Regions from separate parts of the Marinomonas mediterranea MMB-1 genome, predicted to be linked through region 1. Evidence: predicted binding sites of a transcription regulator. Region 1 holds the regulator's gene; each other region holds the start of a gene.

Region 1 (7,577 bases):
AGAACGGATGTTATACCAACCGCTTTATTTAGTTTTTTGATCAATTCGACAAGCACGCCTTTTGAGATTGGATCTTGCCCAGCGAATGGCTCATCATACATAACAAGCTCTGGATCGAGTGCGATAGCCCGCGCTAGAGCAACGCGACGTGCCATACCACCAGATAACTCCGAAGGCATTAGATCAACCGCCCCCCTCAAGCCCACACTTTGCAACTTCATTAAAACAATATCTTTAATAATGTCATCCGGAAGGTCCGTGTGCTCCTCCAAGGGAAAGGCAACGTTTTCATAGACAGACATATCACTAAACAGCGCCCCACTTTGAAACAACATGCCAATTTTCTTACGTGTGTCATACAAAGCAGAACGATTGGCTTTATGAATATCTACGCCATCAACCAACACTGAGCCTTGATCTGGATGGAGTTGAGCGGCGATTAAACGCAACAGTGTCGTTTTCCCTGTGCCACTCGGCCCCATAACGGCGGTTATTTTTCCACGAGGAATGTTAATAGACACTCCTTCATAAATCGCTCTCTCTCCACGAGTAAACGATAGATTGCTAATTTGAACGTAAGCGTTTTTCACGACTTTTATACTTCCATTTAAATCTATTGTACAAATAGTAGCATTCGCCCTCCCCAAATTAAACGCTATAACTATTATGTTGTTTGTTTTATAAAGGATCGCGCACGTCAAGTCTTGAATTTAGTTGGTAAACCACATTAAATGGAGCACTTTGCTATCCATGGAATAAAAGATATATGTTTTTGTTTGCTGCGGCGCTCGTAACTGGCCTTATTTTATTAGTATTAAGCTCAGATAAGTTTATCGAACATGCGGCACTTGTCGCCGAAAAATTAAATGTTAGCCCAATTATAATTGGTGTAACGCTCGTCGCCCTAGGAACCTCTGCCCCTGAGATGGTTGTGTCGGCCACCGCCGCACTAGATAATGCACCAGGGATAGCGATTGGTAACGTCCTAGGATCAAATATAGCCAATGTTGCCTTAGTATTAGGTGCAACACTTTTTTTCTCGTCCATTCCAATTGCGGGAACGCTCGTAAAAAAGGAGATACCTCTCGTTGTCGCCATCACACTGATAGCAGGCGCTCTGTTTTACGATGGGCACCTCTCCAAAGTGGACGGCTTAATACTGATTGCTTCATTTGTTATTGCTTTAATTATCTTACTTAAGGGTACGAAAGACGGTGAAGACGAGCTCACAGAAGATTTACCTGAAGATGACGGTAAGAGTGTCTGGTACTCATTGCTTATGGCGACATTAGGTCTCGCAGTATTAATTATTTCATCAAAAATATTGGTATGGGGAGCGGTCGGAATTGCGACACTAATGGGAATAAGCGAACTTGTTATAGGCTTGACCATTGTCGCAATCGGCACAAGCTTGCCTGAATTAGCCGCTTCGATTACAAGCGTTAAAAAAGGTCATCATGATATTGCCATTGGCAATGTATTAGGATCAAACCTATTCAATTTGGCAACCGTATTACCAATGCCAGCGATCCTAGCCCCAGGATTGCTAAACGAAGAGGTGTTAAATCGCGATTATTGGTGGGTTTTAGGACTTACCCTTACATTAACACTTCTTGTCCTTGTATACTCTCGCACTAGATCTAAAGAAGTTCCTCGCTGGATTGGCTTCCCCTTGTTGGGCAGCTATGCAATCTACTTATATACTCTAATTGCATATAGCTAATTAATTATGAATATACTTTCGTCTAAAGACTGGGCAAAAAAGCTCCTTATTCTTTTAGCAATAGCGGCGTCTGCAACGGCATTCTTTTGGTATGGGGCGTCGCCGACTCTGACACTCGTCTCAACAGACGAACTTTCCGACTCCCCTGACTATTTTTTAGAAAATGTCACGTCAAGAGAATATACCATTGATGGAAAGTTGGAACAGACGATCAAGACATCAAAATTGAGTCATTTCAACTCAAACAAACAAACAGAAGCAATATCACCAAAAATAGAAACGGTTACAAATGATATCGCTTGGTACGCTGAGGCAGACTTTGGAAAACTAAATGACGCCAACAAAGATATATTACTAACCTCCAATGCATTCGTAACCCGAAAAGACAGCACAACAACATCCAACCGCTTAAATGCAGATTCAATTCACTACAATGATGTCGACAAGTCGCTGATCAGCCTTGGAAATGCGGAACTCATTACACAGCAAGGCATAACAAAAGCGGACACCATTCGCTCATTCGTAGACCTTGAAACTGCTCAATTTAAAGGAAACGTATCTGGACATTATGAACAAGCTACTCAAAATCAATAAGGTCACCTTGTTTCTAACAGTAAGCGCTTGTTTAAGTGCTAGCTCAAACTACGCTTTAGAAAGCGACACTAGCCAACCTCTTGAAATCCAAGCGGATGAAGCATTTTACGATCAGAAAGCGGGCGAAGCCACCTACAAAGGCGACGTTCTAATAAAACAAGGCACGATCGAAATAAAAGCAGACTTTCTAAAGGTGTTTACCGACCCAGCCACCAACACTTTTAGCTCTTTACAGGCCACTGGCACACCAGCGAGATTCACGCAGCAATTAGACGAGGCCGGAAACAGAGTAACAAGTCGCGGAGATCAGATCGACTACATTACAGATGGACGCTTAGAAATTAATGGCAAAGGCTATTTAAAGCGAGGGTTAGATGAAATAGATGCGGATTTCATCCTCTATATGATGAAAAATGAAACCTTTACCGCAGAAAACAGAGGCAATGGACGAGTAAAAATGACTTTGCAACCAGCTCAAGAGAAGAGTGAATAATGGCAATATTGGAAGCCAAACATCTCGCTAAGGCGTACAAAAAACGAAAAGTTGTGCTCGATGTGTCACTGTCCGTCGAATCTGGACAAGCAGTTGGCCTGTTAGGTCCAAACGGCGCGGGCAAAACGACCTGTTTCTATATGATTGTTGGCATGGTAGCAAATGATGCTGGAGGAATATTCATCGATGGCCTGGATGTAACTAAGGATGCGATGCACGCGCGCGCGCAAAAAGGCATTGGCTATCTCCCTCAAGAAGCATCTATCTTTAGAAAAATGTCTGTTGAAGACAACATTGCAGCCATTATAGAAACTAGAAAAACACTGACTAAACAAGAACGAAGCGACTTACTAGAAAAATTGCTTGAAGAATTTCATGTTACTCATATTAGAAAGAATTTAGGCATGGCTCTCTCGGGTGGAGAGCGACGAAGGGTAGAAATCGCACGCGCACTGGCAATGAACCCTAAATTCATTTTACTTGATGAACCTTTTGCTGGTGTCGACCCTATATCGGTCGGCGACATTAAGCAAATCATAAAACACCTCACAGACAGCGGCATTGGTGTTTTAATTACCGACCACAATGTTAGAGAAACGCTAGACATTTGCGACAAGGCTTACATTGTAGGAAATGGACACATCATCGCCTCAGGAAATGCAGATGACGTTATTAACAATGAACAAGTAAAAAAAGTCTACCTAGGCGACGACTTCAAGCTTTAAGCTCTTATTTTTCAAATAAAAAGGGAGTAATATGCATAACGCGTTCCATAAAAGAAGAGTTGCTCCATGAAGCAGTCATTACAGCTAAAAATCGGTCAGCAGTTAACTATGACTCCACAGTTGCAGCAAGCGATACGCTTACTTCAACTCTCAACTATTGACCTGCAACAGGAAATACACGATTTTCTGGAATCTAACCCACTTCTTGAACTAGATGAAGACGAGAGTGCAGCTGCAGCGTCATCAGAATCCAGCAATCAAACCGAAAAAAAAGCAGAGAGCGACACTAACTCAGAAGAAGCAAGAGTAGAGTCTGAATGGACGGAAAGTATCCCTGAAGAACTCTCTATCGACAGTAGTTGGGACGACACGTATCAAAATACAGCAGCGGCCTCTGACGCACCTTTATTTGATGGTGATTTCGACTTAGACAGTAGAAATTCTGAATCCGAAAATATACAAGACCATCTAATATGGCAACTAAACCTTACTCATATTTCTGATAGAGACATTGAAATTGCATATGCTTTAATTGAATGCGTTCAACCCGATGGCTACCTATCGATCAGCGTGCAAGAAGTCTTTGAATCCCTTGCCTCTGAACTTGAAGACTTAGAGCTCGATGAAGTTGTCGCTGTCCAACATCGCGTCCAACGATTTGACCCCGTTGGCGTTGCGTCGCAAGACCTAAGAGAATGTCTATTAGTCCAACTGGAAGGCTTTCACAATCACCAATTGTTTAAACCCGCCCATAACGTTATCGATAACTATTTACCACTTCTCGGGAATCGCGACTTTGCCCAGCTATGTAGGAAAACACGCTTAAAGGAAGAGGCGCTTAAAGACGTTATCGCGCTTATACAACAACTAAACCCAAAACCCGGCTCGACAATTGACACCTCAGACACTGACTATGTTATTCCTGATGTTTCAGTAAAAAAGAAAAATGGTATTTGGCAAGTTGAACTAAACAATGATGCGCTACCACCAGTAAAGATCAACGAAACCTATTCAGCAATGGCAAACAAGTCAGCGTCTTCGGAAGACGTAAACTACATAAAGACCTCGCTACAGGAAGCCAAGTGGTTTATAAAAAGCCTTCAAAGTAGAAATGAAACCCTACTAAAGGTCGCCAGCTGTATCGTAAATAGGCAGATCGAATTCTTCGAGTATGGCGAAGAGGCAATGAAACCGATGGTACTCCATAACGTGGCAGAAGAAGTCGGAATGCATGAATCAACAATATCTCGTGTCACAACTCAAAAATACATGCATACTCCTAAAGGTATCTTTGAGCTCAAATATTTCTTTTCGAGTCATGTTAATACAAGCTCTGGCGGAGAATGCTCCTCAACGGCTATTCGTGCCATGATTAAAAAGCTTATTGCAGAAGAACCGGCTAAAAAGCCTCTTAGTGACAATAAGCTAGCTACGATACTTGCCGAGCAAGGAATACAAGTTGCGAGACGTACCGTCGCAAAATATCGCGAGGCGATGAACATCCCTCCTTCCAATGAACGAAAGCGCCTTATTTAAGGTAGGTCATATCAACAATGTCTTTAGAAAAATTAGTCAATAGTGAGCTGGTTTTTGCTAATCAACCAATTGCCAGCAAAAAAAGAGTTCTGGAATTTTTAGCCGAGGCTATTGGGGCGAGGCTGCATTGTGAGTCAGAAGCAGTCTACGATGCGCTTTTAGCAAGAGAGAAGCTCGGCAGTACTGGCGTCGGAGCCGGAATAGCAATTCCGCACTGTAGATTTGAACAAGCAAATCATGCTGCCCTTGTTGTTATGTCTCTAGAAAAACCCATTGATTACGACTCAATAGACAGACAACCCGTTGATTTAATATTTGCACTGATAGCCCCTCCTAACGAATGCGAGGGACATCTTAAGACGTTATCTCAAATTGCAGAAATGGCACAATCTCCAGATAAATTAAAGAGACTACGTGATACTACAACAAACGAAGAATTGATAACCTCATTTCTACAACAAGTATAAGGGCGACTGCCATGCAGGAAAAGACCGTCACTATTGTAAACAAACTAGGCTTACATGCTCGGGCAGCCAGTAAACTGGTTGAAACAACGACTCGCTTTTCGTGCGATATTACCATCGAAAAAGATGGTCGAAACGTAGACGGAAAAAGCATCATGGCTATGATGATGCTGGCGGCTAGTAAAGGAACAGATTTAAAAATAAAGGCGAACGGCGATGATGAAATAGACGCTATGGACGCAATCGTCGAGGTCATTGCTAATCGATTCGGCGAAGCGGAGTAAGCCCACTACATGACTGAGCAAACCACTCAAGAACACCTCCAGACAGTAAATGAATCACTTGAGTCTGGAACAACGATGCAAATCCGGTATTTGCTCAATGGTGCTCTACCCGCTCAGGATGTAGCAAGACTTCTAGAATCTTCTCCACCAAAAGAACGTAAGCTGCTTTGGGACCTAATCGACGATAAGAACGAAGGTGAGGTTCTTCAATATTTAAGTGAAGACATCAGTGCTCAGTTCATGAAAACAATGGATACGGAACGACTTGTTGCCGTATCTGAACAGTTTGAGCACGACGATTTAACCAATATTCTTCAACATTTACCTGAGACTCTTGTAAAAGAAGTTCTCGCGTCAATGACAGCGCAAAATCGCGCCCGTGTAGAAACCCTGCTGAGTTATTCTGAAGACTCCGCAGGCGGACTCATGAACACGGACACCATTACGATCCGACCCAATATAACGGTCGATATCGTTTTTCGTTTTTTACGACGACACCAAGAACTGCCTGACATGACTGATAATCTATTAATCGTCAGTCGATCGGACAAATTTCTAGGCACCTTACCTCTCACAAAACTATTAGTCGCAGACACCTCTTCTACTGTTCGCGAAATAATGGAAACGGAAACGACCACAATCACTTCGGACATGCCTGCCAGCGAAGTAGCTCAGCTTTTCGAAAAATTAGACTTGGTCTCAGCGCCAGTGATTGATCCAGAGACAAAAAAACTATTGGGACGAATTACAATCGATGATGTCGTTGATGTCATTCGAGACGAAGCTGAGCACTCTATGCTATCGATGGCAGGTTTAGAGGATGACGAAGACACGTTCGCTCCCATTTTAAAAACAACTCGGCGACGCGCTGTATGGCTCGGAGTCAATTTAGTCACCGCTTTCATTGCTTCTTACGTTATAGGACTGTTTCAGGACACGTTAGATCAAATCGTAGCGCTCGCCATTCTAATGCCAATAGTAGCCAGCATGGGCGGAATCGCTGGTTCACAGGTTTTGACTTTGGTTATTCGAGGAATCGCCCTAAATCAAATCGGTGCAACCAATACAGGGTGGCTACTCAATCGAGAGATTGTGGTCGGAGCCCTCAACGGGATATTATGGGCAACCGTTATCGCAGCAATGACAGCTCTTTGGTTTGACAATCTCCAGATAGCCTATATCATTGCCGCAGCAATCATTATCAATCTATTATTTGCCGCCATCACGGGAACCATGCTCCCCGTCATTCTAAAGAAACTAGGCGTTGACCCAGCACTTGCGGGAAGCGTAATTCTTACAACAGTGACCGATGTCGTCGGCTTCTTATCATTCTTAGGTTTAGCAACTTTATTTTTAGTGTAAATACAATGACAGAATTTGAACAATACGACGAGTTTGACGACGAAAACTATAAGAGCAAAACTCAGATCAAGCGAGAAATGGAAGCGCTTCAGGACCTCGGTAAGCAACTGGTCGCTCTGAGCAAATCACAAAGAGCAAAAGTCCCCATGTCCGAAACCATGCGAGACGCACTGGATGAGGCAGACCGAATCAAACAGAGAGAAGCGCAACGCCGCCATCTTCAATATATTGGTAAAGTGATGCGCAGCGAGGATCATGAAGCGATTCAACATCGAGTTGATCTTTTTGATACCACCTCAGCACTGCATAACAAGCTATTTCATCAACTTGAAGCAACACGAGATCAATTGATTAATGCAGATAGTAGTCAAGAAGTATTCAAAAAATACATTGAAG
Region 2 (7,577 bases), 1.9 Mb from region 1:
CTATTCTGTGTGGCACCATCAGCCCAGAAGCCGCGGGCTGGTTCCGCAAAGAGATCAAATCTGTTGATGATCTAAATGGCCTTAAATTCCGCGCGGCGGGTCTTGGCGGTGAAATCATGTCTGAATTCGGCATGTCGATTAACGTTTTTCCAGGGGGTGAACTTTATCAAGCGCTCGAAACCGGCGTATTGGATGGCACCGAGTTCTCTATTCCAACCGTGGATGAGCAACTTGGTTTTTATCAAGTCGCCAAGCACTATTACCTTCCAGGCTGGCATCAACCTTCCACTAACCAGTTCCTTTACATCAACCTAAATGACTGGAATAAGCTCAACAAGCAAACGCAATCTTTGATAGAAAACACCTGTGTGGCCGCCAATACCATGTCGTTGGCCAAATCTGAAGCGCTACAAGGTGGCATATTGTCTAAGTTCAAAGAGAAAGGTGTCGAGCTTCACCAGTATTCACCTGAGATTCTCAGCGCCTTCCAAGACGCTACGGATGAAGTGATGGCCCGTCACTCTGCTGAAAATGCGGAATTCGCCAAAATCTATTCGTCGATGAAAGACTTTCAAGAAGAGCACGGCACGTGGAAGAAATTCGGCTATTTGCCTCGCGATTGGAACACGAAATAACTCTATTTGAGCTCTATTAAGTGAGTCGGCATCACACGATGCCGACGTTTTTCACTGGATGCACATCATCCGAAATCAAAGGAGAAATACATGTCCGATCCATCAACTGAGTTAAATTTAGCTGAAATCGAGGCAAAATTATCACACTCCAACATCAACCAGCTGCCTCACACACCAGTCTCGCAATGGCTTGAAAATGCCATCGAAAAGATAGGGCAGTACGTTTCTTGGATTTGGTTGGTATTGATGCTATTGATCGTCAGCAATGCCTTAATGCGTTATTTTTTCAATACCACCTTTGTGGCGTTAGAAGAGTTACAGTGGCACTTGTATGCGGTTGGCTTCATGCTGGGGCTGTCTTACTGCTTTATCCACGACGGTCATGTTCGTGTTGATGCACTGGCGGAACATTGGTCGATGAAAAAACGCATATGGATCGAAACCTTTGGTATCTCGCTCCTACTGCTGCCTTTTTGTTTTGTCATGTTTAACTATGCCCTTCCTTTCGTTGAGCGATCTTATCGAATGAACGAAGTCTCACCTTCATTTGATGGCTTACCTTTTCGCTGGATTCTCAAGTCATTCATTTTAATTGCACTGGCATTATTGGTCATGGCGGCCAGTTCTCGCTGGCTTCGCTGTGTCGCTTTTCTACGTGGCGTTTCTATTCATCAAAGCCACACGAAAAGCTAGTTTCAAGGGAAGATTATGTTCGAAACATACGAATTATTAGTCATTGCCATGCTTGGCAGTTTTATCTTATTGATTTTTTCAGGGTTTCCTGTCGCATGGGTGCTCGCTGGTTTGGCGATTATCTTCAGCGTTGTTGGCGTTTTGTCCTCCCAATTTTTGGATTGGGACACCTACTATATGAACGATTGGCGCATATACGGCACCATAATCCAACGGATTTACGCCCAAATGAGCAACTGGGTGCTTGTCGCCTTACCCATGTTTATTTTTATGGGATTGATGCTAGAACGCTCTGGCGTAGCTGAACGCTTGATGGTGAACTTTGTTAATTTATTTGGTCGATTTCGAGGTGGACTCGGTGTTGCAGTTATCTTAATCGGCATTTTGTTTGCGGCGTCAACAGGCATCGTGGGTGCGTCGGTTGTACTACTCGCCATGCTGTCTATGCCAGTCATGTTAGAACAAAAATATTCGCCTTCGTTTGCCAGCGGTATTGTCGCGTCGTCTGGTACCTTGGGCATTTTGATTCCGCCAAGCATCATGCTAATTATTATGGCGGATCAGCTTTCTCTTTCCGTGGGCAGCTTATTCATGGGCGCGCTGGTTCCCGGTTTGTTACTGGGCGGTTTGTACATTGTGTATGTCATTCTTTCTGCTATTTTCAATCCGAAAGTCTGCCAACCACCACTGAATTTACCACCGGTATCGATGGAGTTAATCTGGTCAACATTAAAAGCCGTTTTTCCTCCACTGGCACTTATTTTGTCTGTATTGGGCTCTATCTTCATGGGGATTGTTTCGCCAACAGAAGCCGCCGGTGTTGGGGCGTTTGGTGCCACTGTTTTGGCGATTTTAAACAAGCGCTTCAATATGAAAATGTTGGCTGAAGTGTGCCGTAAAACCACCATTACGACGTCGTTTGTTTTTGGTATTTTCTTGGGCGCGACGGCTTTCGCCGTGGTGTTACGAACGCTAGGGGGCGATGAATTCATTAGTGATTTGCTGCAAGGTATTCCCTTGTCGCCTGCAGGCATTGTGGCGGTTATTCTGCTCATCGCCTTTGTAGCGGGTTTCTTCTTAGACTGGCTAGAAATTAGCTTGATTTTACTCCCTCTCGTCGGGCCTGTTGTGGTCGCGTTGGAGTTCAATTTGGTGTGGTTTGTAGTGCTGTTTGCTTTGGCACTACAAACCTCTTTTTTAACACCACCTGTTGGCTTTTCGCTCTTCTATTTAAAAGGCGTCGCACCACCTGGGGTGACCACATTACACATCTACAAAGGCGTTATTCCTTTCGTCCTTCTGCAATTATTAGCTGTGCTTCTGGTGTTTTTATTTCCAGACCTAGTGTTATGGTTGCCCGAAGTGATTTACGGTTAACCCGTTTGCTTTCATGTTTGGAGAATAAAAATGAACAATAAAACAGTATTAATTACGGGGGCAGCAAGTGGAATCGGTTTGGAAATTGCTCAGGCATTTCTGAAAGCGGACATGAATGTCGCCATTTTAGATTTCAGCCAAACGGCGATAGAAGAGGCAAAAACACAGCTTTCAGCATTCCATCAGAAATGCACTTTTTTCGCCTGCGATGTGACTAAGGAACCGCAATTTATGGACGCGATAGACGCCGCCATTGCGCAATTTGGCCATATCGATATTCTGATCAACAACGCGGGGGTTCAACATATCGCGCCGATAGAAGAATTCCCCTCAGACACCTACCGGCGTTTAATAGACATTATGTTGATCGCGCCCTTTTTGGCGATCAAAAAAATCCTGCCTTTGATGAAAGAAAAAGGGGATGGACGAATCATTAACATGTCGTCGATTAATGGCTTAATCGGCTTTGCAGGCAAAGCTGGCTACAATTCTGCCAAGCACGGCGTAATTGGCCTAACAAAAGTAGCTGCGCTGGAAGCCGCGCCTTTTGGTGTGACCATCAATGCGCTGTGCCCCGGCTATGTGGACACGCCATTGGTGAGAAATCAGCTGGAGGATTTGGCGAAAACACGCAATGTCTCACTTGATCGTGTGTTGGAGGAGGTCATTTGGCCTCTGGTACCGCAACGCCGCTTCCTCACGGTAGATGAAATTTCAGACTACTGTTTGTTTCTCAGCAGCCCTTCGGCAAAAGGAGTGACAGGACAAGCTATCGTCATCGACGGTGGCTATACCACACAGTAGACACAGTTTCTAAATTTATAAGTATATATAAACGGCTCCCCTAGAAGATTCGAATCTTTACAGGGAAACTAGCAGTAATCAGTAAGGTACATAAAAAAGGACTATAGCTATCTAATTACTGCTATTTAATATCTCTAACGAGTTCAGAATTTTTAAGAACTAAACTTACGGCTCAATCATACTGATAATGAGCCGTTATTTAGTCACATCAGTTACTTACTTTGTAATAGTAGAAAATATTTTTAACTAATCAGAGGTTACTGTACCCCTGAATTCAAGTTCGAAGTGCGACACTTTTCATTTCAAGCCGCTAAGCACATCTCTTTAAATACGACCGCTGGCGGCAAGAAAGTGAACAAAGGATAAAAGGGATCAAGAATTTAACTCGATAAACGGTGCGCCCTTTGGGGCTCGCAGAGAAACAGCCTATCTTCGTTACAAGTGATAGCCTGTTTCTCTGATAAGACTTATGCGTGCCTTCCCCAGCGTCACTGCGTTAAAAACTGGGGGTTAACGATTACGGCAAATAAACACCTACGTTTTCATAACCGCGCCCCAGCAGTTGAGACGCATGTATACGACTCATCACACCTTTACCGCAGTACAGCAAGTGCGTTTTGCTCTTATCGACCTCAGGCCAGCCTGATTCTAGTGTAAAGAACGGCATTTTTATAACCGGACGTCCTGATACTTTTAATGGTTTGCGCTCTGCTTCGTCAGGATGACGAATATCAACAATGACTTCGTCACCAACAGGCATACGCACGACGGGCACTTCCCCTTGATATTGCTTTTCAACATCGTCCATTACATTCTGAATGGAAACAACACGTGCGGAGTTGATCGCTTGCTCTAGTACAGCCATATCAAATTTGCTTTCTTCGCGGTCAATACGGTGCATTTTCGCGCGAGTAGTCGGCTTGACAGAAATGACACCACAATATTCAGGCATACTTGCCGCGAAAGGCTCAGTGCCTATCTCAATCGCTTTGTCGATGATGTCTTGTTTATTCATCGTTACAAGCGGTCGGATTACTAAGTTGTCTGTAACTTGGTCAATCACTTGAAGGTTGATGAGCGTTTGACTAGATACTTGAGCAACGCTTTCTCCCGTTACCAGTGCCTTGGCGTTTAAACCTTCCATCACTTCCGACGCAGCGCGCAACATCATACGCTTCAAGATAACGCCCATTTCAGAGTTGTCGACTTTTGTCAGTATTTCTGCCACAACGTTTTCAAAAGGAACGGTGACAAATTTAACGTTTATATTTGAACCGTATTTATCCCAAAGAAAATGGGACACCTGTTTTACGCCGATCTCGTGCGCATCACCGCCAAGGTTAAAAAAGCAAAAGTGAGTCTTTAGTCCGCGACTCATCGTTAGGTAGGAACTGACAGTTGAGTCAAAGCCACCAGAGATAAGAGACAGCACGGAGTCCTGCGAACCGATAGGATAGCCACCCAAGCCTTCTACTCTCTGCTCGATCATCCAAACGCGGTTATCACGTATGTCGATGGGCACAAGCACTTCGGGATTTTTCAATCGAACCGCCAATGCGCCGCATCGAGCTTTTAGGCAACCACCAATATGACGCTCAGCATCAACAGAGGAGAAGTCATGGGTACCAACGCGTCGAACACGCACCGCAAATACAGAATCTTTAATGGCATCACCATAAGATTTGATGGCTTCTTCCACAATGTCATCGAGCGTCGTTAAAACAAACTCTCTCACGTATTGGAAGTGCGCAATACCGGCGATGTTCGACAAGGCATTGGTGAAGTCTTCTCTCATGTCATCCTTTTCAGAAAGCACTTCGATAAAGTCCCAGTTGCCAGCGACCACAACGTGATCGTCATATTTACGCAACACCAAGCGGATATTGTGTCGAAGTTGCTTAACAAAAGCCTTCCGAACAGGACGGCTCTTAATGGTTATTTCTGGAAAGAATTTAACTATGAATTTCATTTGGCGGTATTTTTAGCAGTTGGTCAAAAAAGGCGCACAGTATAATGAATATCACAAACAGGACAAAACATAATTTACGCCCTTTTTTAGTGCTTACTTCATTTTTTAGCACCAAAACGGATCACAATACAAAGTTAACACTTGATAATCTGCCAAATAACTGTGCATATACTATACAGCACATCCATAAGCCACTGTTTTTAAACACTTTATTTTTATGCCCAAATTTCTGGCACGGCTTGTGCTTCGTTGTTTGGCAATTAATGCTTCTTTTTGAAGCACTCGTACCCAAATCGAAAATTAATTTCGTTTAAACCATTTTGGAGAACAATTATGTCAAACAAGACTCTTGCCTTGATTGCTGAGCACGACGCTAAGTGGGTTGACCTACGTTTCACCGACTTCCGTGGTAAAGAGCAGCACGTTTCTATTCCAGCATCTTCTATTGATGAAGAGTTTTTCGAAAACGGTCAAATGTTTGACGGTTCTTCTATCGCTGGTTGGAAAGGCATCAACGAATCCGACATGATCATGATGCCGCAAGACGAAACGACTATCGTTGACCCATTCACTGAAGAGCCAACTGTTATTGTTCGTTGTAACATCATCGAGCCTTCAACAATGCAAGGTTACGATCGCGACCCACGTTCTGTTGCAGAACGCGCAGAAGAATACTTGAAGTCTACAGGCCTTGGCGACACAGCTTTCTTTGGTCCAGAGCCAGAATTCTTCGTATTTGACGATGTTAAATGGCACGCTGATCTATCTGGTTGTGGTGTTGAAATTAACGCTGAAGAAGCTTGCTGGGCGTCTAACAAGTCGTTCGAAGGCGGCAACATGGGTCACCGCCCATCAGTAAAAGGCGGTTACTTCCCAGTACCACCAGTTGACTCTCATCATGACCTTCGTGCTGCAATGTGTGGCGCAATGGAATCTATGGGTCTTGAAATTGAAGTACATCACCACGAAGTTGCGACTGCTGGTCAAAACGAAATCGGTGCTAAATTCAACACTCTAGTTAAGAAAGCGGACGAAGTTCAAGTTCTTAAGTACTGTGTACACAACGTTGCTCACGCATACGGTAAAACAGCGACGTTCATGCCTAAGCCAATCGTTGGTGACAACGGTTCAGGTATGCACGTTCACCAATCTTTCTGGAAAGACGGTGTTAACCAATTCTCTGGTGATCAATACGCTGGCCTATCTGAAACTGCTCTTTTCTACATTGGCGGTATCATCAAGCACGCTAAAGCATTGAACGCGTTCACTAACGCTTCAACAAACTCTTACAAGCGTCTTGTTCCTGGTTTTGAAGCACCAGTTATGCTTGCATACTCTGCACGTAACCGTTCAGCTTCTATCCGTATCCCTTACGTTGCGAGCCCTAAAGGTAAGCGTATTGAAGCACGTTTCCCTGATCCAACTGCTAACCCTTACCTAGCGTTCGCTGCTATGCTGATGGCTGGCCTTGACGGTATCAAAAACAAGATTCACCCTGGCGATGCTGCAGACAAAGACCTTTACGACCTTCCTGCAGAAGAAGCAGCGGCGATTCCAACGGTTGCTGGTAGCCTAGAAGAAGCGCTTAAGTGCCTAAGCGAAGATCGCGAATTCCTTACACAAGGTGGCGTATTCTCTGATGACATGATCGATGCATACATCGACCTGAAATCTGAAGAAGTTGAACGCGTAAACATGACAACTCACCCAGTTGAGTTTGATCTTTACTACAGCGTTTAATCGATCATTTGAAGCAGTGTTTTAGCTGCTAACAAATACGTCAGTTGACCAAAAAAGTCCTGATCATTATCAGGGCTTTTTTTTGCTCCAAATAAAACACAGCCAAACAAAGCGCACCAATTAAGAGCAATCGTACTATTATCCATATGATAAACCTCTATAATTAGCAGGCTTTCCGTATGCCCAATGTTGGTTCGTTTTTTGCAACCAATATCTATCTGTCTTCCTGAGACTCAAAGTACGACGATGTAAAAGAGGCTAAGTTCCGTGCATAGTTTGTTGATCGACCATCTCTCGACTGCGGTCGTGCAGTTAAATAACGAGATGAAAATTGAATACCTTAACCCTTCTGCAGAAAT
Region 3 (7,577 bases), 1.9 Mb from region 1:
AAGACGCTTGGGACCGACCAAATGGCGGTGGCGGCCGAACTCGCGTCATTGCGGATGGCGACGTAATCGAAAAAGGGGGCGTCAACTTCTCGCATGTTATGGGGGATACGCTGCCTCCGTCCGCAACGGCAGAACGTCCTGAATTAGCAGGGGGTCGCTTCGAGGCGATGGGTGTTTCTCTTGTTATTCACCCTAAGAATCCCATGGCCCCGACCTCTCACGCAAATGTACGGTTATTCGTAGTGCATAAAGACGGTATGGATCCAGTATGGTGGTTTGGTGGTGGTTTCGATCTAACACCCTATTATGGCTTCGAAGAAGACTGCATTTCTTGGCATCAGACCGCATTCGACGCCTTGTCTCCATTTGGTGAAGATTACTATGATCGTTTTAAGGTCTGGTGCGATGACTATTTTTATTTGAAGCATCGTGGAGAACCTCGCGGTATCGGTGGTTTGTTCTTCGACGATTTTAATGAGCTGCCATTCGATCAAAGCTTTGCGCTAATGCGTTCTGTGGGCGACGCGTACATTAAAGCCTACGAACCCATCTTAAAGAAAAGGCAAGCGTTGCCTCATACTGAACAGCAGCGTGATTTTCAGTTACATCGACGTGGTCGCTATGTGGAGTTTAACTTAGTGTTTGACCGCGGAACGCATTTTGGATTGCAAAGTGGCGCTGGTCGTACCGAGTCCATTTTGATGTCGTTGCCGCCAGAAGTGCGATGGAGCTACGGCTATGAGGTCGAGCAAGGCAGTGAAGAAGCAAAATTAACCGATTATTATCTTCAGGCCCGAAATTGGTTAGGGCGCTAAATTCTATTATTTGAGGTTTACATTGGATCAATACGTTGTTGTTGGGAACCCGATTGCCCACAGTAAGTCGCCTGCGATTCACGCAGAGTTTGCGAAACAAACAGATCAGTCTGTGTACTACGGTACGTTACTCGGCGAAGAAGAACGCTTTGAAGCACAGGTTCGTGATTTCTTTTCTGAAGGCGGGAAAGGTATGAATGTGACGGTCCCGTTTAAAGAACGAGCTTTCGCAATGTGCGATGTACTTAGCAAACGGGCCGAACTTGCTGGCGCAGTTAATACGCTGATGCTGGGGAAAAATGGAGAAATATACGGTGATAATACCGACGGCGCGGGTATGGTGCGTGACATCGTTCATGTACTGAACCAGCCGCTAAAAGGAAAACGTATACTTATTATTGGAGCTGGTGGCGCTGTCAGAGGCGTGCTTGAACCGGTATTCGCGCAAGCGCCTCTCTCGGTCACGGTCGCGAACCGTACTGTTTCTAAAGCCGAAGCACTTGGGAAAATATTTGATTGCGTCGCGTCTTCCTTTGATGCGTTAGAAGGCCCGTTTGATGTCATCATCAATGGCTCATCTGCCAGCTTATCGGGGCAGCTACCCCCATTAAAAGACGAGCTAGTAAGCGAACACACCTGGTGCTATGACATGATGTACGGGAAAGAGCCGACGGTCTTTTTGAAGTGGGCGCAGGGGTTGGGCGCGAAAGGCGCTGATGGACTGGGTATGCTTGTTGGCCAAGCGGCTGAAGCCTTCTTTTTATGGCGTCATGTTCGCCCTGAACAAGCGCCCGTTATCGCCCAATTACGCAGTGAGATGTGATCACGGTATTCAGAGTGAGAATTGCAATTGAGTATTAGGAGAATTACTTGAAGGCACAATGGTTCGATTCTGTTGAAAAGCTAGGGCGAGATCGTTGGAATACGGCGATTGGTGATACTGCATACCCGTTTGCTCAATTCGATTTTCACCTTGCTTTAGAACAAAGCAACAGTATTGGGGAAGGCACAGGCTGGTATCCAGAGTACTTATTGGTAACAGAAGACGACGACCAACCGATTGCGATTGCTCCGACGTATCTTAAAACACATTCTCAGGGCGAGTTTGTGTTTGACTGGTCATGGGCCGATGCCTATCAGCGCTATGGTATGGCGTATTTTCCAAAACGTATCTGGGCCGTGCCATTTTCACCTGTAACGGGACCACGAGTGTTCTCTCAACTGGACCCGACGGGCGAAAGCCAAGAATTTGGTCATCTGTACACCGCGTTGGCGGACTTAATGACGGATGCAAATAAAGCCCGAGACTTTTCAAGTTGGCATCTACTCTTTACGAAGCAACATCATGCAGAGTTGCTCGTGCAAAAGCCGGAGTTGCTGCATCGCGTTTCTTGTCAGTTTCATTGGTTCAATCGTGACTACAAAGACATGACGCATTACTTTTCGACGTTTTCGAGCCGTAAGCGAAAATCGGCCCGTAAAGAGCGTGAAAAAGTCGCATCTCAAGGCATACACCTTGTTAGAAAACTGGGTAATGAGCTCGACAAGGAAGAGATCGGTTTTTTCTACCAATGCTATCAGGCAACCTATGCCAAACGTGGTCAAGAAGGCTATCTGACTCAAGCTTTTTTTGAGCAACTCGTCGATAGTATTGGCGACAAAGTACTGTTGGTAATGGCGTTTCGTGGAGAGCAGCGAGTTGCCGCTTCTTGGTGTTTTTTCGACAATCACAGTTTGTATGGGCGTTATTGGGGCTGTATTGAAGAGTTCGACTGTCTGCATTTCGAAGCGTGTTACTATCAAGGTATCGAATTTTGCATTGAGCGCGGGCTGCAACATTTCGATCCCGGTACTCAGGGCGAGCATAAGATTGCACGTGGTTTTGAACCCGTTTTTAGCCACAGTATTCATTACATCGAGCACTCTGGCTTTCGTGATGCCATAGAGCGCTTTTGTGATGAAGAAACCACAGCAGTGCGTGAGTATCATCAAGACACCCACACATTGCTGCCGTTTAAGCAGACGTAACTGTTTGAGGCTTCTTAGATGTTGTTGAGTTAAATATCCAAATGAGGGCCGAAAAGTTCATAATGTATTCGGCTCGCATCCACGCCTAACTCTAGCAGTTGTTGCTTTATAAAGGTCATAAAGCCAACTGGACCACACAGATAAAAATCCCCTTGTTCAAGCGGCAAAATGTCTTTCATTGGCTCAAGCTTCATTAAACCTTCTTGCATCGTCTCGTCGACAACATTCGCCTGTTCGAACCAATACTGTGTGGTTAGGTTCAATACGGCTTTTTGCTCTTTAACGTGCTCTTTGAATGAAAGTAACGCTGTATTTTTACAAGCATGTAAATAGAAAACAGGTTGAGAGCTTTTCTTATCCGCTAATGTATCCAACATGGCTTGCATTGGGGTCAAGCCGACGCCCGCTGAGATCAAAACAACGGGTTGATCGGTTTCTTTTAAAGAGAAATCACCTGCCGGAGGCATGGCTTCAATGATGTGACCTTCTTGAACGTGATCGTGTAAATAATTTGAGACGATGCCCTCGCACTCTCCAGAGGTTTCTCTCTTCACACTGATTCGATAAGTGCGATTATTTGCCGATGTCGAGAGAGAGTATTGACGTATCTCATCGAATTCATGTCCGGTTGGATGTATTTTAATCCCAAGATACTGGCCGGGTTTATAGTGGATTACTGCGTTTTGATCGACAGGCTCTAAAACGAAACTGGTGACTAACTCAGATTCGGGTGTTTTTGAGATTACTTTGAAGGAACGAAACCCTTCCCAGCCGCCTTCTTGCTCTGCTCTGGTTCGGTATAAGTCACCTTCTACCTGAATAAAGATATCGGCGAGCTGCATGTACGCGGCAACCCAGGCTTCTTCAACGTCTTTAGTGAACGCGTCAGGAGCAAGCTCTCGTAACGTTTCAATAAGATGATGCCCGACGATTTCATATTGCTCTGGCTGAATATTGAAGCTGGTATGTTTATGTGCAATACGTTGTACCGCGTCTGTTAGAACATCAAGGTTATCGATGTATGTTGCGTACGCTGCAATGGCATTAAACAGAGCCGTGGGCTGACGTGTTGTGTGTTGGTTACTCATATTAAAAACATGCTTTAGCTCGGGATTATGCGTGAACATGCGGTTGTAAAAGTGCGTTGTGATGGCCGTGCCTGCAGAGGCTAGTAATGGGATAGTGGCTTTGACGGTATCAATGTGTGTCTGAGTCAGCATGGTTTTTCCTTATGAGCAATGAGTGTTACAGAATACTAAGCAGTAAATAGCGAAACTCATGCCAAAAATTAAAAACGAATATTATCAATAGGTTATGAATTATTGTCAGAATATAAGAGTCAAAATGACTTGATTAATAGTCGGTCTATTTATTATAAAAGAGTCAAAATGACTCAAATTAGGCCGACCTCTGTGAATAAAGTGACTCAAAGTTCGTTATTAAACCTTGCGATGGATCTTGCCAGTGTGACCGCTCAATCTAATCGTTTTGAATTGCTTATTAGCGCGGTACGTGGCGCGATAAATTGCGATGCGGTTGTGTTGTTGGAATGTCGAGAAAACGTATTAGTACCGCTTGCTCAACGAGGGTTATTGGATGATGTTTTAGGGCGTCACTTTGTAATTGATGAGCATCCAAGGTTAGCTGCCATCTGCGAAGATCGATATCCGGTGCGATTCGCTGCCGATTCTCCGTTACCCGATCCTTACGATGGCATGGTTGTTGGACATGATGATCTTTCGGTGCATTCCTGTATGGGAATCCCGTTGTATTTGGAAGGCTGCTTGATCGGAGCGGTCACATTAGACAGCATCGCGCCGAATGAATTTGATGAAATCGACAGTCGTGCTTTGGACATCATTGCAGCGATGGCGGCAATGGCTTTGAATACTTCGATGTTAATGTCGAAGCTCGAACGAAAATCGCATCGTGCGCAGTCTTTAGTTCAAGCGCTTACTGAGGATGAGCATTTAAAAGAAGGTTCATCAATATTGGGTCAGAGTGAGGTTATGTCTAAACTGACGCAATCGATTGAACTGGTCGCACCGTCGGATTTTGCTGTGTTGATAGAAGGTGAAACAGGCGTGGGTAAGGAGCTGGTCGCCCGAAAACTTCACAGCTTGTCACAACGTGCCAGTGCGCCAATGGTGTACGTTAATTGTGCTGCTATTCCGCAACACCTAATCGAAAGTGAGCTGTTTGGTCATGTAAAAGGGGCATTTACAGGTGCAGATAGGGATCGAGACGGTAAGTTTTTGCTTGCTGATGGTGGTACGTTATTTCTGGATGAAATAGGGGAGTTGCCGTTAGAAGTCCAAGGCACATTATTGCGAGCGATTCAGAATCAAGAAATACAGGCTGTCGGTCGAGATAAAACGAAGAACGTCGATGTGCGCATTATCGCAGCGACGAACCGCGTCCTCAGTGATGAAGTTGAGAACAAACGGTTTCGTGCGGATTTGTTCCATCGGCTAAGTGTTTTTCCTGTCCATGTGCCGCCACTGAGAGAGCGGCAGGGTGATACTCTCCTATTAGCGGGACATTTTGCTGAACAGTACCGTAGAAAGCTTGGTTTACGGCAGCTTATTATTTCGGAGTCCGCTGGTGAGGTTCTTAGAGGCTATCGATGGCCGGGCAATGTGAGAGAGCTAGAACACGTTATTTCCAGAGCGGCGTTGCTTGCACGATCTGATCAACAATCAGAATTAACGGTAATTGGACCAAGTCATTTAACCGGTATTCAGGAAGGGAAATATACACCGTTCTCTCAACCTGAACCTCAACTTAGCAGTGAAGATGCCCGTCAATTCAGTTCCAAAGATGAGTTTTCCAGTGCTGATGTTCACCCAGTCGTGAATTTAAAAGAGGCAACGGAGCGTTATCAAAAAGGTATCATTCTTGATGCTTTGCGTCGAAAAGAGGGGAATTGGGCGCAGGCCGCACGCGAGTTATCCATGGATCGCGCTAATTTGGTACGGCTTGGAAAAAGGCTTGGGATTACGGTTCATAAAAGTGTCGTTCCTAACTGATTTTTAGCTAATCATCGTGCCCATGACGGGCTTGGCTTACCTGATGGATGCGTGTTGCTGGAAACTTTAGTTTCTCGATAAGATAGACTTTTAAATCTTCTGGGTAATTTAGACTGTCTAGCGCATCGCTCATACAGCCGAGCCACATCTTTTTTTCTTTTTCGGCAACGATCAAGTGTGCATGCGCTTGCGGTAAGCTGATTTGACCATAAGTCTTAGCGAGCAAGCGCTTGCCGCCAGTCCAACCAGATAGGAATGCAACCAGTTTATCGATGGCAATCGGCGTCTCGTCTGTGTGCATATCAAATAGGGGGCGGTAACGGCTGTCCGATTCCATTATTTGATAAAAGGCTTCAACTAAGGTTTGAATCCCTTCAAGTTGCCCGAGCGCCCTGTAGGTCGCATCACCAGTACCGTATGCCAATTTAGTTATCCTCGTCAGGAATTCTATTCTTCGCCGCTTTTTCTTTATCCATTTTAATCGAATTACGGTAGCCGCCAAGTGCTGCGAGTGCACCGATAATCAAGCTCATAATCATCGGGATCTCAAACAGCATGGTGATACTGACAAACACACAGCCGACCGCCAAGCCTTCAAGAATAGGTTTGAATGATTTTTTCATTGCAACTCCAGTGGATAATTCGCGCTATTTATGAGTAAAGGCGCCAGTATAATAACCTCTTGTGGAAAAATAAATCTGAAATCTCGAATGAGTGACTCAAAAAGGAGATAATTTCAGCGAAGTTGTGTGTAAAAAGCGTTAAAATTCATTAATCCACAGATTGTTTCAGAAAAAAGACGGTTCTCGGAGTAATCTCATATAAATCATGTGTATAACCTGTATGCTTTTCCACAATGATTTTTTACTTGTTTCGATTGTCTTTTATCCACATAGCGAGCTTGTATGATTAGACTATTTCTCTTCACTAAAGGGTGCTGAATGACGAACTCGGCGTTAAATCGCAAAATTTGGCATCTTGCGTGGCCCCCAATGCTTTCAAATATCACGACGCCCTTGCTTGGGTTGGTCGATACCGCAGTTGTTGGTCATTTAGGAACCGCGACTCATCTCGGTGCCGTGGCAATAGGGGCGTCGATTTTTAGCTTCCTTTTTTGGGCATTTGGCTTTCTACGTATGGGTTCGACGGGCTTAACGGCTCAAGCATTCGGCCAAAAAAACAACGATAAAGTTCAAGCCTTGCTGGTTCAGTCAGTGTTAATGGGCGTCTTCATCGGTCTAGTTTTAGTCGTATTTCGGTCTCCTATTATTGACCTAGCAATGTATCTCATGTCACCAAGTGAGGAAGTCGCACCGTGGGCGCGGCTTTATTGCGAAGCGAGAATACTAAGCGCCCCTGCGGTGTTAGCGGGCTATGCGCTCATTGGTTGGTTCTTTGGCGTGCAGTACTCCAAAGGGCCGCTGTGGATGCTGCTTGTAATCAATGTGATTAATATGGTGTTGGACTATGTCGCGGTGTATCAGTTTGGCATGGCAAGTGAGGGTGTGGCGTGGGCGACCGTCATTGCGCATTACTTAGGCACCTTGTTTGCGTTTTTCCTAGCCTATCGAAAATTGGCACAATTAAATTTGGTGGTGAAACTCTCGTCTGTACTCGATTGGCAACGCTATGTTGCCTTGATTAGAGTAAATCGATATTTATTTGTGCGTACGGTTTTGCTGTTGATCGTTATGTTGTTTTTCAC
Region 4 (7,577 bases), 2.3 Mb from region 1:
ATCGGAGTGGGAAACTTTCATCGTGCTCATATGGCGCTCTACCTTGATAGTTTGTTTAACGAAGGAGACGCATTAGATTGGGGAATAATTGGAAGCGGTATCCAATCGTCTAATATTCAAATGAGAAAGCAGTTACAAGACCAAGACTGGCTGACAACAGTCGTAGAACTCGATCCGCTAGGATACTCTCCAAGAGTAGTCGGTTCTATGATTGACTTTGCTGAAGTCAATTCTGATTCTATTGTGGCTGCCTTGATTGACCCTAGGATTCGCATTGTTTCACTAACCGTCACGGAAGGTGGATATTTTATTAATGCGGCGTCAGAAAAGTTCGATACCACTCACCCAGATATTGAATCTGACGTGTCAAACCCGGAAGATCCACAAACGATCTTTGGAATTCTCGTTAAAGCGTTGTCATATAGAAGAAATCATGACATTAAGCCTTTCACTCTTCTTTCATGTGACAATTTGCCGGGCAACGGTGATGTAACGAAACAATCGGTATTGGGATTTGCCAAATTAATTGACTCTAATTTAGCATCTTGGATCGAGAGTAACGTGTGTTTCCCTAATTCGATGGTAGATCGAATTGTACCAGCGACAACACAGAGGGAACGCACCATGGTAGAAAGATCATTTGGTATCATCGACGCAAATCCAGTGGTTTGCGAACCATTTATACAATGGATTATCGAAGATAAATTTAGTTCAGGACGACCGCCATTAGAACGAGTAGGTGTTCAATTTGTTGATAACATAGAACAATATGAGCTAATGAAGCTCCGTATATTGAATGCTGGACATGCCAGTATTGCTTATGCTTCCGCTTTGCTGGACTATCATTTTGTTCATAAGGCGATGGCTGATGCCGATCTAGTAAACTGGCTTCGAGCACTTCAACAGAATGATGCTATACCGACATTGAAGCCGATTAATGGTGTTGACTATAACGTCTATCTTGAAAAAGTAATTGAACGATTCGCGAATCCTGAAATCGGAGATACGATACCCCGCTTAGCAGCATACGGCTCAGACCGCCAACCAAAGTTCATCTTTCCAACTCTGGCTGATGCCATTAAATCCAACGGTAGCATTGAAGGTTTAGCGTTAGAGCTGGCTATTTGGTGTCGTTATTGTTCAGGTAAAACGGAAAGCGGAAAAGAGATTAACATTATTGATCATCACGCTGATATGTTAATGAAATTGTCCGAACAAGCCAACACTCGACCGTCGGCATTCTTAGAGTATTCTCCACTATTTGGAACTCTTTGTGAAAATTCTAGGCTCATGGATTTATTCGTCCGCTGGTTAGAATTGATTAACGCCAAAGGCGTTCGTTTCGCTTTGCAAAAATATGTTTGTAGCTGAGAAAACATGAGTTTGTATTCATGGGTAACTCTCCCTTTTTAAACATAGTTCAAAAGGGAGAGTTTAAGCGGCCTTTGGTGATTGTAAAACCGCAACTATGCCATAGTCTTGTATCTCTTCGTGTTTAAGCGTGTAGCATAATGAGCTTCCTCATCCTTGAGTTTGTAACGAGTTATTGATTTGGCGTCAATAACGTGGTGCGTGTCCTTTATAAACTTCGACCAAAATACGTTTTCATAATAGGCCGCTTATCTAAAGGAAAGATGGCAGTACGGCCCTTTATTCATGATGATTGACTAGAAAAGATAAAGATCGGTTAATAAGAGAGTAAAAAATCACCCTGAAAAGAGTGATTCGGTTTGGGTCTTGACCTAGCCGGAGCGTCCATATATGGCCTGTATATTCTTTACAAACTAGGCTGCAAAGCCATATTACTGACGAATATTGAAATAGCTAGAATTTGATTTGTAGCCAAATTTGTTTGGATAAAGGAGAAAAGGCGGTCTCTGCGTAACAGAGACCGCCTTTTATTATGAATAAGACCAGATCTTAATCTTTGCTCACCGAACCGATTTTATGAATAGAAAGATCGGCACCGTTGTACTCTTCCTCTTCACTTAGACGTAATCCGCTGACGGCCTTCACCGTTCCATATACAACAAAGCCGCTGACTAAAGCGATGCTTATACCAATGGCAGAACCGACCAACTGTGATAAGAAGCTAACATTGCCCAACCCGCCTAGGGATTCAAGACCAAAAATACCTGCCGCTATACCGCCCCACGCTCCGCAAATACCATGTAATGGCCATACGCCTAGGACATCGTCTATGTGTTGGAACTTTTGTTGAATCAGCGTAAATAGCCAAGTAAATAACGCACCCGCTACAAGACCCGTTGCCAATGCGCCGATGGGATGCATGATGTCTGAACCTGCACAGACAGCAACCAACCCCGCCAGTGGGCCGTTGTGAATAAAACCGGGATCGTTTTTACCCAGAATCATCGCGGCAATAATACCGCCGACCATAGCCATTAACGAGTTCACTGCGACCAACCCGCTGATGCCGTCTAAGGTTTGTGCCGACATAACGTTAAAGCCAAACCAGCCAATGCAAAGTATCCATGCACCCAACGCTAGAAAAGGAATATTGGACGGCGCAAAAGCGACCAATTTGTCGCCTCTGAAACGCCCATTACGCGTCCCAAGCAAGATGATAGCGGCTAACGCGACCCAGCCTCCAAAACCGTGTACGACGATAGAACCTGCAAAATCATGAAAAGGCGCGCCGAATTGTGTTTCTAACCAATCTTGAAAACCATAATTACCGTTCCAGATCAGACCTTCTAAAAATGGATAAGCCACGCCAACAATAACAGCGGCGGAGATCAGCATCGGATAAAACCTTGCCCGTTCCGCCACACCACCGGAAATAATGGCAGGAATCGCCGCGGCAAAGGTCATTAGAAAGAAAAACTTCACTAAAGCGTAGCCACTTTGCTCAGCAAGGGTCGCAGCACTTTCGAAAAAGTTAATGCCATAGGCGATTTGGTAGCCGATGAAAAAATACACGAGAGCGGAAATCGCAAAATCTGTCATGATTTTTACAAGGGCGTTGACTTGGTTTTTACTGCGAACGGTTCCTACCTCCAAAAATGCAAAACCTGCATGCATCGCAAACACCATGATGGCGCCTAGGAGAATAAAAAAGGTATTAGAATTGGCTATCAGCATTTCTACTGCACTGTTTGTGGCTGTCACAAAGAACCCTCTCATTTGATCGCACCAAGTAGGTACTGTTTACTCTTCTTTTTGCGCCTTTTTCGCACAAATTGACTAAAAAAGGCTTGAAACTGACTATTCGAGACAAAAATAAGCAAATTTCGTTCCATTTTTGCTTATTTTTGGTGCTTAGAGTGGATTAAAGTGGGGAGAGAGACATTAATAGCCATCAGTTCAAAGTGTTTTTATGATCTAGGAAACCGTAAAAGACTTTTTACATCGTCACTCAACTCCGCCCCTGTTTTATGCAGCAGATAAAAGGATTCACTGGCGTTTAGCTTTAGATACGCACTTGGAGAAAGGCTGCGTTATAGCTCGGACAGCGGGTGTCTGGATGAGAGCAGTAGCATTTTTAAGAAAAGAGTGTCGATCGACTGCGGCAATAAATCATAGAAAGAAAGAGAGAAAAGCGATGACGACCTAGTCAAAATAGAAAACGTTCAGAAAAATGTGTTTAACCGAGAAAAAATAGCATCTAAAGGGGCGATAAGTAATCCACAAATTGGTTAGCTGTGAGTATTGCAAGATGCTCAACAGTCATTTAAGACAACCACTAAGCGAACAGTATAGAAAAAATCGCCCAACCTTGCTCGCTTTAAAACAGAAAATTGAATGCCTATATGGATCGAAGATACGGACGAAAAATGGCAAAACCTCACCACTCTAGATTTTGACATATCCTATTAAGCCAAAGTCAGGCAGCGCCTCTCTTGTTGGCGCAACCTGAGACGTTTGGAAGCAAAGTTTTAAATTAATAACTGCACAACACCAATCACGCTTTAAAAGCGATTTTTGACTATGATTGATAAAATAATATCAATTCACAAATGGATAAAATGATACAGGTATTTCTTAATAGATTTTTTTTGTTTCTATAAATCAATTTCTCATAAAATAGCGCCACTGTAAGAATCGCCATTTGTATAACGCTGTGCCCCGCAATCTGCATTGCTATCATAATATGAGCACAAGTTTGAACACATTTTATCCCTTCATGAAAGCCTATTTTAAAAACGTCCATATCGGCTTTGAAGCCAATAATCCGAGGAGCCCAAATCCCTCCACAAGCATTGAGTAGCCGCATCCTGAACCTCGCATTACTCAGCAGAGCTGCCAACACGTATGCTATAGCAGCGCTAGGGATATTCCTTAATGTCATTATAAATTGCGAATTATACAAGGCTTCCGAAAACGATTGTAAAACTAGCCCAAACACCAACCAAACGAGCGAGTAGCCAACAATGAATAGCACCAAGCTTCTCAACTTTCTTGATATGGGAATCCGATTCACTATTGCTCGGATCGTGCCGCTGGTCATTGGCAACATCATTGCATAGACCATCAGCATCCAAGCAAACATAATGTTCAGCAGCGACGATACACCATCAGCATGCTCACTGTGGTGTGCATGCTGATGGTGATGTGCGCCGACTAAACTCAGTTGCTGCCAAAAATAAAAGGCCCAAAGAAAAGCAGAGATCACTAAAATAAACCAATGCGGGTTAGCTACCCTTAGGTAACTAACCCGTTTCCAAGCGGAAACTAACATAGCCCTTTATACAACCTCAGCTTTAATGCTTACACGACCCACTGTTACACTCGCGTTACCTAGCTCTCGACCGGGTTCAAGCTCAATTTGTAAATTCTCAAGATTCCAGTTGGTTTGAGAGCGGAGCTGTTGTAGAGCATCAGTGACATCAAGTTCTATACTAATCCCCGTTCCAGCATGACGTACGCTGGGTGTAGAGGACTGCGTCAAACCAAATAGACCGATTTTCCCGACTAGAACACGTTCTGAGTTTGCTGACGCCTTCACATAAACACTCACAGGAGCAACAACACCTGATCCCGTTACGTTATCAAGAACAATAATAACTTGATTAGGAGTTTGTGAGTTCGACGCTCCCAGTACAGGCACTTGAGCAGCTCTCTGCTTTTCTGGCAAAAACTCAAGCTGTGCAGACGTAGACTGTGATCCCAATAGGAAGGGCTTCGTCGTTGCAGCAATGGTGTCAAACATTCCACTTCCTCCTGCTGAAGCCAAAGCGAAGACTTTGCTATCCGTCGGAGCAGCCGAACTTGAATAGCTATCACTGTAAGTAAAACCAAGAGCCTCCGTAGACAAAACATCCTTTACACTAAGGGTATCTGGCAGAGAGTCTGCATTATGAAAGTCAAAGACCTGATTAAGCCAAGTAATGTCATTGGTATTTTCTCTACCTTGGTCAATCCAACACTGCCATAAACGATCTATGTTGGCGTGGTGCAACCAAAATATAGGATCTAAAGCAGCAGTATTTGGGTCCCCCATAGCACCGCCGATATCCACATGAACCAAGTTATGAGGGTTGTTTTCGACTGCTCCAAAAGTTCCCGAATCATGACTAAATCCAGTTTGAACACCACCAAAGCTCGTTGCAGGGGAAGAGGCCGTGAAATTTTGTAATTTCATTGCTACGCTGCAGCTCGCATCAGCTTGAGAGCTCAGCTGGTATTGAGCTCTTTCCTTCATCCATAGCCCTGGAAAATCTGGATTAGGCGTATTCGTCCCAAATTCAGAAGGCAGCTTTAAAGCTTGTAACTGTTCAGTGGGGTTGAGAGCCGGATTATTTGCATCGCAGTAATTCCAGTAAGGCAACGTCCAATCTTTTGGCCCACCTAACTCAACAACAGTCTTTGCAACAATCGCTTCAAAAAATTGCAGGTACATCCTGTGCCAAGGTAAAAAGAACCATGTACCATGCTGGCATTGTTGCCAAAATTGACTATTGACTAGTCCCTCTGACGGCGGGAAACCCTCGGCTTGCTCCCAGACAGAGCTCTCGCTCCAACTTTCATTATTTGCTAAATTAGGCCGTTTATCCAATCCATAACCATGAATCGCACCTTGATACCACCAACTACTAGGATCCGTAATATCCTTTTGCTTCATTGATTCCACAGCTTTCGAATACCAAAGTAGTGTATCATCGGTTAATTCATTAACATTTTTCCTTACTCGAATCATGATTTTCCCTCAAGTTAAAAACCTTTTTAAACAAAATATAATTGTAATTTCGGATGACATTTTTAATTAAAAACAAGACTGGTTCTCTAGCCTTAACAAAAATATAAGAGTAACTTCAATTATTCAATTACACCTTGTTACACTTTGTTTTCCATATGCCCTCTTTTTAGGTCTAATCAGAAAATTCCTGTTCACTAGCCAATTTATTTACACAGTTCTTTGCTCTTAAAACGCTAGAGCACCTGCGAATAACGCGGCCTTAATTTCAGAAATCTCGTTATTTCCCCAACCACTCCAAAAACACATTTACATCGTCACTCAACTCTGTCCCTGTTTTATGAACCAGATAAAAGGATTCACTGGCGTTGAGCCTTTTATCAAACAACTCCACCAGCTTTCCTTCCGCAATCAGGTCTTCGGCCATGGACGAACGAGCCAGTGCAACACCTAACCCCAACTCCGCCATTCTTAGGGCGGCAAGGAGTGTGTCCACTTGCATGCCTTTCGCTGGGTCTACTGTCTGCTCCCCAACCATTGAAAGCCAGTATCCCCATCCTTCTTCGTAACCGATAGTGTGCAGTAAGGTCTGTGCAGCGAGATCTGAAGGCGTATCTATGGTATCGAGCAATGAAGGGGCACAAACGGGAAACAGGGTGTCCCAAGTGAGTCGCCTTACGACAAGCCCTGGCCAATCGCCGTTGCCCCATCGTATTTCTAGCTCGTGATCGTCATCAACCTCGTCTACCCAAAGCGAGGTGGTGTAGCGAATATCGATGTTCGGGTAACGCAGTTTAAAATCGGTTAGTTTGGGCGCTAACCAGTGAACAAAGAAAGATAAACTACCGTGAATTTTAATCGGTTTATGGGCATCTTTGTTAACGAGCTCGCTGGTTGCGGCGGCGAGACGAGAGATGGCGTCCTGAACAACGGGCAGATACGACTGCCCTTCGGAAGTTAAACTTAACCCTCTTGGTAAACGTTTAAAAAGTGGGATGCCTAAGTGATCTTCCAACAGGCGTATTTGCTGGCTGACTGCGCCTTGAGTCAAACACAGCTCTGCTGCGGCATGAGTAAAATTGAGATGGCGCGCTGAGACTTCAAAAGCACGCAGCCAATTGAGTGGAGGGAGAACTTTTTGATTCATTTGAAACGCCCTGCAAATAGTCAGGTAATCGTAACGCTCCCGCTACAAAAGGAAAAGACATTAGCGAAAAACGTGACCATAAGAGGCTTTGCTAAAAAGCCTCTTATGGTGCAATGGCGTTATGTTTATAAAGAAGCGAAAGCTTGCTTGAGATCCGCCACTAAATCTTCGGTATCTTCAATTCCGACAGAAATACGCACTAGCCCTTCGGAAATCCCCAATGCTAAGCGCTCTTCAAGTGTGTTTTCAACATGACTTGTCGTTCTTGCAGGA

Evidence for each region. Region 1 encodes sigma-54, which starts transcription at its own class of promoters, with help from an activator protein. Its sites were predicted from a motif close to TGGCACNNNNNTTGCTNT; they were not measured.
Region 2: a site for sigma-54 is predicted at 5,709-5,726, ahead of glnA (glutamate--ammonia ligase). Genes of this name have one in related genera too.
Region 3: a site for sigma-54 is predicted at 4,110-4,127, ahead of hmpA (NO-inducible flavohemoprotein). Genes of this name have one in related genera too.
Region 4: a site for sigma-54 is predicted at 3,245-3,262, ahead of MARME_RS19895 (ammonium transporter). Genes of this name have one in related genera too.

Annotation. Positions count from the first base shown of each region.
Region 1 covers NC_015276.1:1,966,105-1,973,681, reverse strand. Annotated here, with positions in the region: gene MARME_RS08980 (ABC transporter ATP-binding protein) at 1-590, opposite strand, end outside; gene MARME_RS08975 (calcium/sodium antiporter) at 767-1,723, shown strand; gene lptC (LPS export ABC transporter periplasmic protein LptC) at 1,730-2,317, shown strand; gene lptA (lipopolysaccharide transport periplasmic protein LptA) at 2,292-2,810, shown strand; gene lptB (LPS export ABC transporter ATP-binding protein) at 2,810-3,535, shown strand; gene MARME_RS08955 (RNA polymerase factor sigma-54) at 3,602-5,071, shown strand; gene MARME_RS08950 (PTS sugar transporter subunit IIA) at 5,089-5,538, shown strand; gene MARME_RS08945 (HPr family phosphocarrier protein) at 5,550-5,819, shown strand; gene mgtE (magnesium transporter) at 5,829-7,181, shown strand; gene yjgA (ribosome biogenesis factor YjgA) at 7,187-7,577, shown strand, end outside.
Region 2 covers NC_015276.1:3,872,505-3,880,081, forward strand. Annotated here, with positions in the region: gene MARME_RS17695 (TRAP transporter substrate-binding protein) at 1-635, shown strand, start outside; gene MARME_RS17700 (TRAP transporter small permease subunit) at 726-1,328, shown strand; gene MARME_RS17705 (TRAP transporter large permease) at 1,344-2,705, shown strand; gene MARME_RS17710 (3-hydroxybutyrate dehydrogenase) at 2,736-3,509, shown strand; gene thiI (tRNA uracil 4-sulfurtransferase ThiI) at 4,027-5,478, opposite strand; gene glnA (glutamate--ammonia ligase) at 5,812-7,218, shown strand; gene MARME_RS22325 (hypothetical protein) at 7,215-7,364, opposite strand; gene glnL (nitrogen regulation protein NR(II)) at 7,486-7,577, shown strand, end outside.
Region 3 covers NC_015276.1:83,403-90,979, forward strand. Annotated here, with positions in the region: gene hemF (oxygen-dependent coproporphyrinogen oxidase) at 1-815, shown strand, start outside; gene aroE (shikimate dehydrogenase) at 838-1,638, shown strand; gene MARME_RS00360 (GNAT family N-acetyltransferase) at 1,686-2,843, shown strand; gene hmpA (NO-inducible flavohemoprotein) at 2,873-4,063, opposite strand; gene norR (nitric oxide reductase transcriptional regulator NorR) at 4,232-5,872, shown strand; gene MARME_RS00375 (globin domain-containing protein) at 5,880-6,296, opposite strand; gene MARME_RS00380 (hypothetical protein) at 6,298-6,495, opposite strand; gene MARME_RS00385 (MATE family efflux transporter) at 6,814-7,577, shown strand, end outside.
Region 4 covers NC_015276.1:4,363,209-4,370,785, forward strand. Annotated here, with positions in the region: gene MARME_RS19890 (mannitol dehydrogenase family protein) at 1-1,371, shown strand, start outside; gene MARME_RS19895 (ammonium transporter) at 1,921-3,132, opposite strand; gene MARME_RS19900 (DUF2182 domain-containing protein) at 3,950-4,702, opposite strand; gene MARME_RS19905 (tyrosinase family protein) at 4,709-6,160, opposite strand; gene MARME_RS19910 (LysR substrate-binding domain-containing protein) at 6,438-7,304, opposite strand; gene MARME_RS19915 (cystathionine gamma-synthase family protein) at 7,430-7,577, opposite strand, start outside.